2 linked regions of the Endozoicomonas gorgoniicola genome follow. The protein of the gene in region 1 binds, or shares a complex with, the protein of each later gene. Links are inferred from orthologs where the notes say so. Each region holds a gene or a part of one and is shown on either strand. Other genes may lie near its edges.

What was found.
Region 2: the proteins of lpdA (region 1) and aceF are in contact, whole or in part, in a crystal structure (PDB 1EBD), measured with the Geobacillus stearothermophilus proteins. The link is inferred for Endozoicomonas gorgoniicola from one-to-one orthologs. Residues at the interface, in WP_049624544.1 of Geobacillus stearothermophilus: Pro340, Ser341, Asp344, Tyr345, Arg403, Asp406, Val408, Glu431, Ala432, Gly433, Asp438; in WP_033016211.1 of Geobacillus stearothermophilus: Ile130, Ala131, Met132, Pro133, Arg136, Arg140, Glu141, Asn155, Arg157.

The regions. Positions count from the first base shown.
Region 1 is NZ_JAPFCC010000001.1:787,795-795,064, reverse strand. What follows is about bases 4,412-7,270. They hold lpdA (dihydrolipoyl dehydrogenase), read right to left. Parts: upstream 6,632-7,270; coding sequence 5,192-6,631; downstream 4,412-5,191. Other genes in these bases: odhB (2-oxoglutarate dehydrogenase complex dihydrolipoyllysine-residue succinyltransferase), read right to left, coding at 6,697-7,270; sucC (ADP-forming succinate--CoA ligase subunit beta), read right to left, coding at 4,412-4,919. Outside these bases: type II secretion system secretin GspD, read left to right, coding at 1-1,710; NX722_RS03635 (prenyltransferase), read right to left, coding at 1,748-2,623; sucD (succinate--CoA ligase subunit alpha), read right to left, coding at 2,881-3,753; more of sucC, read right to left, coding at 3,753-4,411. UniProt on the Escherichia coli protein: Lipoamide dehydrogenase is a component of the glycine cleavage system as well as of the alpha-ketoacid dehydrogenase complexes.
Region 2 is NZ_JAPFCC010000001.1:4,641,241-4,648,640, forward strand. Bases 1,771-4,759 are described here. They hold aceF (dihydrolipoyllysine-residue acetyltransferase), read left to right. Parts: upstream 1,771-2,418; coding sequence 2,419-4,101; downstream 4,102-4,759. Other genes in these bases: aceE (pyruvate dehydrogenase (acetyl-transferring), homodimeric type), read left to right, coding at 1,771-2,359; NX722_RS20825 (hypothetical protein), read right to left, coding at 4,117-4,759. Also shown: more of aceE, read left to right, coding at 1-1,770; more of NX722_RS20825, read right to left, coding at 4,760-6,603; NX722_RS20830 (YggT family protein), read right to left, coding at 6,657-7,208; proC (pyrroline-5-carboxylate reductase), read right to left, coding at 7,285-7,400.

The sequences.
Region 1 (7,270 bases):
ATTCCCAAAGGCAACATCATCAATATTGTTCCCAGCACAACCGCAAAAACCAGCAGCCCGAACGAATCGACACAAAAACCACGCGATGCAGTCATGACAACAAGAGTCATTGAACTGCACAGCGTTTCCTCTATCGAGCTGATTCCGATTATCAGGCCACTTATTGCACAATACGGTCATGCTGCCGCTTCTGCGTCCAGCAATGCCGTTATTGTCAGCGACCTTGCCGATAACGTTGAACGCATCGCCAAGCTGGTTAAGGAGCTGGATGAAGCGGGCAACAATGATTATGAAGTGATACAGCTGAAACACGCCTGGGTTGGCGATATTGCCAAAATTATTCAGGACACCCTGACAACTGCCAAGGGTCAGTTACCCAGTGGACTACAGGTCATTGCTGACGAACGCAGCAACCGGCTGGTGATCAAAGGTAATTCCAGTAAGCGGATTCGGGTTCGAAAACTGGTTGAAACCCTGGATAAGCAAGGCATCCGAAAATCCACTACCAAGGTGATGTTCCTGAGTTATGCCGACTCGAAAAACCTGGCTGAAATCCTCTCTGAGGCATCAGGTACCATTCAGGACAGTCAGGATAAAATAGGCAAGTCATCCGCGTCTGCTCCTGCATCACAGCCAGCTTCTGCCGCCCCAAAAGTACAGGCAAAAGGGCAGCCCTCCGGTAAAAGCAGCAAGAACAAAAACCAGAACGTCTTCGTAAAAGCTGATGAAACCCAGAATGCACTAATACTTATTGCGGACCCCGAAACGCTGACAGAGATGGAACACATTGTCCGACAGCTGGATGTTCCAAGGGCGCAGGTTTTGCTTGAGGGCGCTATTGTTGAAGTGTCCGGTGATATCGGTGATGCTCTGGGGGTTCAGTGGGGTATTGATGGAACCAAAACTATATCTTCAAGGGGAGAAAAAGGCGAAACCAACATTAGTTCAGTCATTGGCAGTCCTTTGGAGAATAACGCAAAAAATATTCCAATCGGAACACTTGCGCTCAGAGGCGCAAACTTTGGTGTACTAGTCACTGCATTGAGCAAAAAAGCCAACAGCAACATACTCTCTACCCCAAGCATGCTGACGCTTGATAATGAAGAAGCAGAATTTCAGGTTGGTAAAAATGTACCAATAAAAACTGGCTCTTATCAAACTGGTAGTCAGGGTTCATCCAGCAACCCATTTACTACCACAGAACGTAAAGATATTGGTGTCAAACTAAAAATAACGCCTCATATCAATGAAGGTAACAGCATTCGGCTTGAGCTAGAGCAAGAAATCTCAACGCTTGACCAAACCGTTGTCATAGAAGACGATTTTGTATTTAACACCCGAACCCTTAAAACAACAGTATTGGTTGATGACAGTCAGACTATCGTGATCGGTGGTTTGATTGAAGATGAATCAGGAGCCAGTAAGTCCAAAGTACCTTTGCTCGGAGATATCCCTCTATTAGGGCAACTCTTCCGAAGTACAAATACAACGAATAAAAAACGAAACCTTATGCTCTTTATTCGCCCAACCATTATGCGGAACTCTGAAACACTAGCGAAAGCCACACAGGATCGTTTCTCTAAACTTAGGGTTCTGCAAAGCGCGCCAGGCAAACCTGACACCTTGCCGGACAACCTGGATTCACTGTTTGAGGCAGAAGCCTTTGACCTTCGAAAGCAGGATAAGGCTCCCTGGCAATCAAAGGATTAGAAAACATCATTAAAAAAGGGCTGGTTTCAGCCCTTTTTTACATCACACTGAAAATATAACCCACTCCAAAAGCAATGAAGTAGCGACCAGTCAATGGGGGCAAGCTCACCAACTGGACATCACCGACTTCGCACATCAGCAATCGAAGTGGTTGCCAGACAAAGACTAAAGATAGAAGTAATAATAAAGGGTTTTGTATCGCGCCAATAATAAACAGATAAAAACTCAATGGGTAAGTTAATAAAAGGCACAAAGCGTACAGCGCTTTAGAGTTATTAAAGCCAATCTTTACTGTCAGAGTACCGATTTTATTCGCTTTATCATCAAGGTAATCCCTCAATTCATTAGCCAGCAGCAAGGCTGACGCCAACAGGCTAACCGGCAGAGAAATTAATACAACCTTATTACTCCACTCCGCAGACACTGCATAATAGGAACCACTGACCATAAGAACCCCGGTAAGCAGGAAAACGGCAGGAACCCCCAGACCACGGCTTTTGTAATAAATAGGTCCACCCGTATAAAAATAACCGGCAATAATGCCAGAAGCTCCAAAGACCAGCAGCTGCCAGCCAACATCAATCACCAGATAAATACCCATTAAAGAGGCAATGAAGGTAAGCACACCTGCAACCAGAAAATTAAACCGGATACGTTTGACCGCCAGCACAGCCATTCTCCCCGTGCGATTTTTCCACAAAGCCAGGTCTGCATGATCGTTAGCCAGATTACTGGCAGCCTGCAACAAGACTCCGGCCAGGATGACGAGTACACCTCTCAGGGGATCTCCCAAATCATGGACAAACGACAAGGTTACGCCAAGGCCACAGGTAATTAACGCAACAGAATAAGAGAATGGTCGAAGCGCTCGAATAAAGCGGTATTTATCTGGATTCAGGTAAGGCGTACCCACGGGCTAATCCCTGACAACTATGAAATAAATAAAGACTGGTATTTCGCGAGCCATTGCAAGTGGTGAACATCAGTCGTGCGCTACTAGAACACAACACCAGACAGGTTGCAACGACAAACCCAGAGCTTTCAATGGCTAACAGAATTAAACCCCGACTTGAAAAAAGTCGGGGCTTACTTTGTTGACAAGAGTTGTTGACAAGACTTGTTGACAAGAGTTGTCGGCAGGATAGTTTACAACGATAACTGGTCGTAAAATTACCAGTTCGTTACATCTTTAAGCGCTTCACCAATATCAGCAAGGCTTCTAACCGTTCGAACACCCGCCGCTTCAAGCGCTGCAAACTTTTCGTCAGCAGTACCTTTACCACCCGAGATGATAGCGCCCGCATGTCCCATTCGCTTACCCGGAGGTGCAGTCACACCAGCAATATAAGAAACCACTGGTTTGGTCACATGATCCTTGATAAAGGCCGCAGCCTCTTCTTCTGCGGTACCACCAATCTCACCAATCATGACAATGGCTTCCGTCTGGGTATCTTTCTCAAACTTTTCCAGAATATCGATAAAGTTTGAACCGGGAATCGGATCGCCACCTATGCCAACACAGGTAGACTGCCCAAAACCATAGTCCGTTGTCTGCTTAACCGCTTCATAGGTCAGCGTACCTGAACGGGAAACGATTCCAACTTTGCCCGGCTTGTGAATATGACCCGGCATAATTCCAATCTTGCACTCTCCCGGCGTAATAACCCCCGGACAGTTAGGCCCAATCAACTGAACCCCGAGTTCATCACAACGAACTTTGCACTCCAGCATATCCAGTGTTGGAATACCCTCAGTAATGCAGACTATCAGCCGGATACCTGAATTTGCCGCTTCAAGAATAGAATCCTTACAGAAGGGAGCAGGCACATAAATCACTGATGCCTCAGCTCCGGTGCTATCAACGGCTTCAGCCACCGTATTAAATACGGGCAGGCCAAGGTGGATCTGCCCACCCTTGCCCGGGGTGACACCACCCACCATCTTTGTGCCGTAAGCAATGGCCTGTTCAGAATGGAAGGTACCCTGAGAGCCCGTAAATCCCTGGCAGATAACTTTAGTGTCTTTATTAATCAGGATGCTCATTACTTGCCCTCTGCTGCTGTAACAACCTGTTGCGCAGCTTCTGTCAAACTGGTTGCTGCAATAATGTCCAGACCACTGTCAGCCAGCTTCTGCGCGCCCAGCTCGGCATTGTTGCCTTCCAGCCGAACCACTACGGGTACTTCAACACCCACTTCCTTAACGGCACCAATAATGCCATCTGCAATCAGGTCGCAGCGAACGATACCACCGAAGATGTTAACCAGAACCGCTTTTACACTGTCGTCTGAAAGAATAATCTTGAACGCCTCGCTGACTCTGTCCTTGGTCGCACCACCACCGACATCAAGAAAGTTTGCCGGAGCGCCACCATGCAACTTAACAATATCCATGGTACCCATGGCCAGACCCGCACCATTGACCATACAACCAATATTGCCCTCCAGGGCAACATAGTTTAATTCCCACTGGGCAGCATGAGCTTCTCTGGAATCTTCCTGTGAAGGATCATGAAAGGCTTTCAGCTTGGGCTGCCGGTACATGGCATTGCCGTCGATCACCACTTTTGCATCAAGACAGTGAAGATTACCTTCGGATGTGATCACCAGCGGATTAATTTCCAGCAGTGCCAGGTCATTTTCCTGAAATAACCGGGCCAGTCCGAGAAAAATTTTGGTGAACTGCTTAACCTGATCACCCTGAAGGCCTAGTTTGAAAGCTAGCTCCCGTCCCTGATAAGGCTGCGCACCTGCCAGAGGATCAATGATCGCCTTGAGAATTTTTTCCGGTGTTTCAGCGGCTACCTTCTCAATTTCAACGCCACCTTCAGTCGATGCCATAAAAACAATACGACGGCTGGAACGATCAACCACGGCACCCAGATACAGTTCCTGATCAATATCGGTACAACTTTCTACCAGAATTCTACTCACCGGCTGACCATTTTCATCGGTCTGGTAGGTAACCAGATTCTTACCCAGCCACTGTTCTGCGAATGCCCGGATTTCATCCCTGCTGCTTACCAACTTTACGCCGCCGGCTTTACCACGTCCGCCGGCATGGACCTGAGCCTTGACAACCCATTTGTCGCCACCAATGATGTCTGCTGCGGCTACTGCCTCTTTCGGCGTGTCGGCGGCAATACCCTTAGACACAGGCAGGCCATATTCAGCAAACAGTTGCTTACCCTGATATTCGTGGAGATTCATACTGACACTACCATTGTTGTTAATATTATTGTTATTAAAACAGCCATGAGTAGAAATACAGTTCACACTTCCGGGCATAGTAATAGCCTGTGAGTCTGAAAACTGTATTTCCTTAAAAAATAGTCCCACGATCCACATTTGCAGATCAAACTCTTTAATGCAGCAACTGCCTGAAAATAAACAGGAGCCAGCATTATTCCATTGATCACTGCTACCAGTCTGGAATTGCCTTAATCCTTTAAAAAAGCAACTCCAGTATTTATATCAAATGATCAACGCCGCTTGCGATTAGCTATATGAATGGCATGACCATCCACAGCCAGTACCGCTTCATGTAAAGCTTCACTTAACGTCGGGTGAGAGAAAATTGTCAAAGCAAGGTCTTCGCTGCTGGCAGCGAATTCCATTGCAATAACGCCCTGCTGAACCAGATCTGCCGCACTGGGTCCAACCACATGGACACCCAGAATGCGGTCTGTCGCTTTATCAGCGATCACTTTCACCATTCCGTCTTTATCATTTGCTGCCAGGGCCCTGCCACTGGCAGCAAATGGGAAGGTCCCTACTTTGTATTCATTACCTTCCGCCTTGACCTCTTCTTCAGTCTTTCCAACCCAGGCAATTTCAGGATGAATATAAATAACTGATGGAACCAGATCATAGTTCATCTGGGCTTTCTGGCCAGCAATGATTTCGGCAACCATAACGCCTTCTTCACTGCCTTTATGCGCAAGCATTGGCCCTCGTACGACATCACCAACAGCATAGACACCCGGTACATCGGTTGCACAGTGGTCATCGACAAAAATAAAACCACGTTCATCCAGATTTACACCGCTGTCAGGAGCAAGCAGGCCCTCAGTATAAGGACGTCGACCTACGGCGACAATGAGCTTGTCAAAAATTAATGAATTCTCTTTGCCTTCACTATCTACATACGTAACATGAACTTCTTTTTCCCTGATTTCCGACCCTGTCACCCGGGCTCCCAGACGCACATCCAGTCCCTGTTTTTTTATGATTTTCATGGACTCTTTAGCAATCTGCTGATCCGCAGCTGGCAGAAACTGATCAAGGGCCTCAAGAACCACAACCTCTGAACCCAGACGCCCCCAGACACTCCCCAGCTCCAGACCAATCACACCTGCACCAATCACACCAAGACGCTTTGGCACTTCCCTGAATTCAAGCGCACCGGTTGAGTCAACAATCAGATCGTTATCAACCGGAGTCGGTGGTATGTCGATCGGGCGGGAGCCGGTCGCAATCACCACATTAGCGGTTTCGATAATTTCTACACTGCCGTCACCCCTGGTTAACTCCACCTGCTTCGCTGCCAGAACCTTGCCCGCACCTTCCAGCAGTGTTACCCCGTTAGCCTTGAACAAACCACCAACGCCAGTGGTCAGGGTCTGAACAATCTTGTCTTTACGGGCCATCATTTTCGGCACATCCATCTCGACCCCTTCATGTTTGATACCATGAATGGCAAAGTCTTTCTGTGCCTCAACGAATTTGTGTGAACTGTCCAGCAGCGCCTTGGAAGGAATGCACCCAACGTTTAGACAGGTGCCGCCCAGCAATGTCTTCCCCTTGTCGTCTGACCACTTTTCAATACAAGCGGTTTTTAGTCCCAGTTGAGCGGCGCGAATAGCACAAACATAACCCGCTGGTCCAGCTCCAATAACGACGACGTCGAACTGATTTGCCATAATTTCTATTCCTAGCAAATAAATCTGATGACTGCCGAAACAGTCATCCACTCATTGTCTACAACTTATAATTCCAGCAGTATGCGTGCAGGATCTTCGAGTAATTCCTTGATAGTCACAAGGAAGGTGACCGCCTCTTTGCCATCCAGCAAGCGGTGGTCGTAGGATAGCGCCAGATACATCATGGGCAGAATTTCCACCTGCCCGTTAACGGCCATCGGGCGCTCCTGAATTTTATGCATGCCAAGAATGGCTGACTGGGGCGGGTTCAGAATCGGAGTAGAGAGCAGCGAACCAAAAACACCGCCATTAGACAGGGTAAAGGTGCCACCTGTCATATCTTCAATGCCCAGCTTGCCTGCCTGGGCTTTCTGTCCGTACTCGCGGATTTTTGTCTCAATATCAGCCAGGCTCATGGCTTCCGCGTCACGCAGAACCGGCACAACCAGCCCCCTGTCACTGGATACTGCCACACCGACATCCTGGTAACCGTGATAAACAATATCATTGCCATCAATCGAAGCATTCACAGCCGGGAAACGCTTAAGGGCTTCAGTACAAGCTTTTACAAAGAAAGACATAAAGCCGAGCTTGACCCCGTGGTGTTTTTCAAACTGATCCTTATAACGGCTACGCAAC
Region 2 (7,400 bases), 3.9 Mb from region 1 along the record:
ACACATTTCGTCGTTTGCGTCCAGTGCGACGCTGTACGACATTGGTTACAACTATTTCTTTCATGGTCATGAAAACGACCGTGAGGGCGATCTGGTTTATTACCAGGGACACACAGCTCCCGGTATTTATTCCCGTGCTTTTCTGGAAGGGCGGCTATCAGAAGAGCAGCTCAACAGTTTCCGTCAGGAGGTCGATGGCAAAGGTCTGTCGTCTTATCCGCACCCCTGGCTGATGCCTGACTTCTGGCAGTTTCCGACTGTATCCATGGGGCTTGGGCCGTTGCAGGCAATCTATCAGGCACATTTTATGAAGTACCTGATTAACCGGGGCCTGGCGCCGGATCAGGACCGCAAGGTCTGGGCATTTCTGGGTGACGGTGAGATGGACGAGCCGGAATCCCTGGGTGCTATCTCACTGGCAGGGCGTGAAAACCTCGACAACCTTATCTTCGTTGTAAACTGCAACCTGCAACGTCTGGATGGGCCAGTCAGGGGCAATGGCAAGATTATTCAGGAGCTGGAGGGGGTATTCCGTGGTGCTGGCTGGAATGTCCTGAAAGTCACCTGGGGTCGTCACTGGGATCAACTCTTTGCCAAAGACAAAGACGGCATGCTGCAACAGTTGATGGATGAAGCCGTTGACGGTGATTACCAGAACTGCAAGGCAAAAGGTGGTGCCTGGACCCGTGAAAACTTCTTTGGTCGCTATCCGGAAACCCTGAAGCTGGTTGAGCATCTGTCTGATGACGACATCTGGCGACTGAACCGTGGTGGTCACGATCCTTACAAAGTTTACGCGGCTTACCACGCCGCTGTGAACCATACCGGACAGCCAACCGTGATTCTGGCGAAGACCGTTAAGGGTTATGGTACGGGTACCACAGGCGAAGCTTCCAACATCAGTCACAATGTTAAGAAACTGCCGATTGATGACCTGAAACAGTTCCGTGATCGCTTTGATCTGCCCATCAGGGATGAAGACCTGCCCGGGCTGCCTTACTTCAAACCGGCGGAAGACAGTCCGGAAATGATCTACATGCGCAAGCATCGTGAGAAACTGGGTGGCTTTATTCCTTCCCGCCGGGTTCAGTCAGATGTGCAGCTGACCGTTCCCGAACTGTCGTCGCTGGATGCGGTACTCAAAGGCAGTGGTGAACGTGAAATTTCCACGACCATGGCGTATGTCAGGGTTCTGGGCGCTTTGGCAAAAGACAAGAACATTGGCAAGCATATCGTTCCCATTATTCCGGACGAAGCCCGAACCTTTGGTATGGAAGGCATGTTCCGCCAGCTGGGTATCTACTCTGCGAAAGGCCAGAAGTACGATCCGGTGGATTCTGACCAGGTTATGTTTTACAAGGAATCCAAAACCGGACAGATTCTTGAGGAAGGCATTAACGAAGCCGGTGCGCATGCGGCGTGGATCGCGGCTGCCACTTCCTACAGCAGCAACAATGTCCCCATGATTCCGTTCTATGCATTCTACTCCATGTTCGGATTCCAGCGTACAGGCGACCTGGCATGGGCAGCGGGGGATATTCAGGCCAGAGGTTTCCTGATCGGTGCGACTTCCGGTCGAACCTCCCTGAATGGTGAAGGGCTGCAGCATCAGGACGGCCATAGCCATGTACTGGCTTCCACTGTGCCGAATTGCATCAGCTACGATCCGACTTACGGCTACGAGCTGGCTGTGATCATCCAGGACGGCTTGCGTCGTATGTATGGTGAAAATGAGAGTGTCTGGTACTACATCACCACGATGAACGACAGCTACAAGATGCCTGCCCTGCCTGAAGGCGACGATGTGCTGGAAGGTATTGTTAAAGGTCTCTACTGCTTTGAAGAAGGCAAAAATACCGAAGGTCTGCGTGTTCAGCTGATCGGTTGCGGCACAATTCTGGAAGAAGTGCGTGCGGCAGCGCAGTTGCTGCGTGATGACTTTGACATTGAATCCGATATCTGGAGCGCAACCAGCTTCAACGAACTGCGTCGTGATGGCCTGAACGCTGCCCGTCATAACATGCTGAACCCGGAAGCAGAACTGCAGGTGAGCTGGGTTGAGAAACAACTGGCGAACAGAAAAGGACCTGTCATTGCCGCCAGTGATTACATGAAGGTGTACTCTGACCAGATTCGCGATTTTGTTCCGGGTACTTACATCACTCTGGGGACCGATGGCTTTGGTCGTTCAGATACGCGCGCAAAACTGCGCGAGTTCTTCGAGGTTGACCGCTATTTCGTTGTGGTGGCCGCGTTGACCGGGCTGGTAAAAGAGGGTGAAATTGAACCTTCAGTAGTGACCAGCGCCCTGAAGAAATATAACATCGACGGCGAAAAAGCTAACCCTGTGTACTGCTGATAAAGTGATGCCCTGTCTCTCGTCGAAGAGCCGGGGCTTCATGCTGGAAGGTATAACAAATGAGTGATGAAATTATCAAGGTTCCTGACATCGGCAGTGGCAGCGCAGAAGTCATTGAAGTCTGCGTTGCAACGGGTGATTCAGTAGCCGCAGAGGACTCTCTGATTGTTCTGGAGTCCGATAAAGCCACCATGGAAGTACCCGCCCCGAAAGATGGCCAGGTGGTTGAATTATTACTGAAAGTGGGGGATACGGTTTCAGAAGGGGATGACCTGCTGAAACTGGCGACGTCAGGAGCAGAGCCTGAAACTGACAATGCTCCGGTTCCGGAAGCAGTGCCTGAGAAGGCATCTCCTGAACCTGAAAAGATTAAACCGGCTCCTGATGTAGAGAGTGTTGTAGCGAGTGTTGCAGCCAGTTCTGTTGAAGCCAGCTCTGTTGAAGATGTGCTGGTGCCAGATCTGGGGACAGAAAATGTACCGGTCATCGAGATCTGCGTTGCCGTTGGTGACAGCATTGCAGAAGATGATTCACTGGTTGTTCTCGAATCCGATAAAGCCACCATGGAAGTCCCTTCGCCCGTCAGCGGTGTGGTAAAAGATATTCTGATCAAAGAAGGCGACGTGATGAATCAGGGCGACCTGATTCTGAAGGTTGAGGTGGCTGGTGGCGGTTCTGCTGAAACGCCTGTAACCGGGTCTGCTGAAACTGACAAGCCTGCTGAACCAGCTCCTGAAGCTCCCCGGTCTGCTCCTGTCGCTACAGCTCCGGCAGAGGCTCCGACACAGGATCTGGCAGAGTTGAAACAAGGCAAAGAGTTGGAACAAGGCAACAAGCATTTCCATGCGGGACCGGCTGTGCGCAAGCTGGCCCGGGAGTTTGGTGTTGATCTTGAGTTTGTAAAAGGCACAGGCCCACGCACACGGATTCTGAAAGAAGATGTACAGGCTTACGTTAAAACCAAACTAAAAGAAGCCCGCCAGCCTCAGGGTGTTTCCGGTGGCATGGGCATTCCGCCGGTACCTGCCCAGGATTATGCGAAGTGGGGTGACATTGAAGAAGTCGCCCTGAACCGTCTGCGTAAAGTAGCGGCGCAAAACTTCCAGCGTTCCTGGCTGAATGTGCCTCATGTTACCCAGTTCGATAAAGCGGATATCACCGACCTCGAAGCTTTTCGCAAAGATCAAAAAGCGATGGCAGAAGCCCGTGGCACCAAGCTGACACCGCTGCCATTCTTCCTGAAAGCCTGTGCCTACGTGCTGAAGGAAATGCCACAGTTTTGCTCTTCCCTGAGCGCTGATAGCGAATCAGTGATTTACAAGAAATACATCAATATCGGTGTGGCTGTGGATACGCCGGACGGTTTGCTGGTACCAGTTATTAAGGATGTGGATAAGAAGAGCATCTGGGAGCTGTCAGCAGAATGCATTGAACTGGCTGGAAAAGCTCGTGACAAGAAGCTCAAGCCTGATGAAATGCAGGGTGGCTGCTTTACCATTTCCAGCCTGGGCTCCATTGGCGGTACAGCTTTTACGCCCATTGTGAATGCGCCGGAAGTCGCTATTCTGGGCATTTCCAAAGCGGCTATGAAGCCGGTATGGAATGGCAGTGACTTTGAGCCGAAACTGATGTGCCCTCTGTCACTGTCTTATGATCACCGTGTCGTTAACGGGGCAGACGCTGCCCGGTTTACGACAATGTTAGGGCAGCTGCTGGCGGATATTCGTATGCTGCTTTTGTAACTCCCAACACGGTGACTATTCTGAAGCAGGCTCGGGGGTAGATAGCTCCCGAACCAGCCTCATAATACTTTTGCGCATCAGTATTAACTGCTGTGCTGACAGACTTTCCTGAGCCTTTTTCCATTCATCGGGTATGGCATTACGCAGTTTCTCAACAAGCTCCCTGGCGTCGATGTTGCTTTCTGCCTGAGCGTCCAGCCACTGAAGCCAGCGCAAGTCGATCGTAGCTTCATGCAGATCCAGCAGGCGCTTGTGGATATCCATGGTGCCCGGACAGTTTCCCTGCCACGGATACAGGTAAATGACATCCCCTTCGCGGCCATCGGTCGGGTCAAAAGGGTCTGCGGTTGGCATTCGGCCATGCCATTGCAGATAACCATCCGGATTGCTTTTCCACAGGTAAAATCCGGCAGCCAGCCTGGGTACGGGCATATTGTAGAGCCAGACCGTACTGCTTTTTTTCAGGTTCTCTATCACGGCCTTACTGACACCGAAACCATGATTAATAATTGCCAGATCGGTAACACTCAGCAGCTCATCCTGCCTGGGGTTGTTAAGGTGTCCGGCGGTTTTCATGTCCACGGACTGGTTGTGCAGCTTAATGGCTGTATCTTTGATGGCAGAGAACTTTTCCGGATGAGGTTCGTCGTAAATCGACCAGAACGGTGTTTCCACCCGGGCAACAGTCGCATCGTCCCGAACTCTGGAAAGAGACTGCAGAGCCTCATCCTGAGGCTGAACAGACAATAGATATTTGAGTGGAACATAAGCCAGGGTGGGACCCTTAAAACCGAACAACCGTAACTGTTTCAGCTGGTTAATCAGCTTTTTTCTGTGATTCTGGTCAATCGGTGCTTCCAGTGAGGGGGCAACATTGGTGAAGCCCATTGATCTGAGTAGAGAGAGATCGCAGGCGGCGGCAATGGATTTTAGCTTGCGTTTTTCGGGGAACCATTCATAAAACGGTGCATGTTCCAGATAAAGCCCGACAGAGTGCTTCATATCGGGCAGATCGACAGGCATCACATCGACGGCAAACTCGACCACTTTCAGTGCCCCTTTGCTCAACAGTTGCAGGCTGCCTGTGTAGATACCCGGCTCCGTGTCAGCGGGGATTTCCACTTGCAGGTAAAGGTGACGTGGTAATTCCGGATTGAGGGTCATGCGGGTGAGGTCAGCACGAAGGTAACTGTCTGCGGCCACCAGCCTGTTGGCATTCGGATGAGGGCGCTCAAAGCGCCAGTGACCATAGCGGGATTTAAGTGCCAGCTTTTGTCCCTTACTGTTGCGAGGGTTGGCAATGGCAATAACCGGGTTGTTGTCAGGCTCCGGGCTGTTGATCCTGAAGTTAAGGTTTAGTAATGAGTTTCTGGCCGTTGGGTAGACTTTATAGGTTTCCAAATTGGTTGATGGTTGTTCTGACTTATCGCTGATGCTGAGTTTCTGTGGACGCGGGAACTCGGGGAGGGTAGCAGGCCAGCTTTCCATAAAACGCGCTTGTCGCTGTTTGTCTGCATCCGCAGCAAACTGACCATCCAGAGGTTCAAGCACCAGCCCGGCCGCATAGCGGGCAGCGCGGTCGCCAATCCACTCAACCGTGAACTGGTTGTCGGTAATAGTGACTGTCGATGTTACCGGTCTGGTTCTGCGTTCTCCGATCAGTTGCCACTGGTCTCCATCAATCACGGCTTCTTTTTTAGCACCGGCAAAATAAACGTCCGATAGCCACTGGCTGGTGTTATAGCTTTCGTCGACAATGGTTTGTCCCTGAACCCGTACTTTTCTTTGCATAAAGTGTGGCAGATACTCCCATTCTCCCTGCTCCTGCAACCAGATTGTCAGTTTCCATTGTCCGTTTTCCCAGGGCGCTGAGAAGGAATCAATACCTTCCAGTCCATCCTGCATCAATGCGTCGCCGGAAGGACGAAAGCGCTGTAACAGTGTTCCGCTGAGTCGTTTGTCTTTGGCAGTCACCGGTTCAAATCCGGGAAACACCGGACTGTCCTCTCTACCAAAATCCAGGGCCATAACCCTTTTCGGGCGAGGTGGCGGAGGCGTTATCCGGGCGTGTGTCAGAATCATATCGTCACTGCTTCCGGCGGTGAAGATGATCATCTTGGTGTAAGGGAGAGTCAGTGGCTGCTTGCCAGAGGTTTTCAGACCCGTCATGGGAACGGTCAGGGAGAATGGCCCTGGTTGTATACTGAATTGCCGGTTATAGCGGGTGTAATAATTTTTTGAGCGGTTATTGTCGATACGGACAATCAGAATCAAAACCGAGTCACTGTTGTTCTGACCTTTAATTTGTAGCTCGTAACCGGGTTTGATCCTTAGTCCCTTGAGATAATGGGTGTAAGGCATGTCAGTTTCTGAATTGACCAGCACTTCACCACTGTTTTTTGTCGTGTCTGCGGTGGCAAAAAAACAGGCAGTCAGCAATAAAACTGCGACACTCTGAAACACAGGTAGAGAGGAGCGGCGGAAAAGCGTATCCGATGCCATGAGTTATCCACAAGTTGATCAACTACTAATAGCATCGGAACAGCAGGGCAAGATTAAAGAGCGGCGATAAAGTTTTTCAGGGTAATAATGATCAGAACCAGCACCATCAAGGAAAAGTCCAGACCACCCAAAGGTGGAATCACCTTGCGAATACGGCTGGACAGGGGCTCGGTAATCTGGTGCAGCAACATCAGTCCGGGGTTATAGCTGCCAGGGGCTACCCAGCTGGCAATGGCAATAACAATCAGGCTGAACATGTAGATGTTCAGAACTTCAACAGCCAGTTCTTTCAGACTCAACAGCAGAACGGCGGGGAGCGGAATGCCAGCCAGGACAAAACCTTTCAGCATGAACAGCACATAGAACAGACCAATTTGCAGCGCCAGTGCCAGAACCAGCGACGCAATGTCCATACCACCAACACCGGGGATGATTTTGCGCAATGGGTTCAGTAGCGGTGCGGTGATTTTAACAATGGCCTGAGAAATCGGGTTGTAAAAATCGGCACGAACCAGCTGCAGAATAAACCGCAGCAACACCGCCATGATGTACAGGCCACCCAGTGCCTGAATCAGGAATACCAGGCTGGAAGAGAGTGCTGACATAGATATCCTTCAAATAAATAGCAAATCACAAGTAATAGTTATGTTGTTACGGGCTGTTATTCAACCCCGACAGGCATTAGTCAGCCAGTTGTCTGGTCATTTCAGCCGCCCGCTCAACGGCAGCCTGCATGGCCTGTTCAACCAGTTGCTCCAGGCCACCTGTCTGAAGCGCTCTGATGGCCTGCTCTGTCG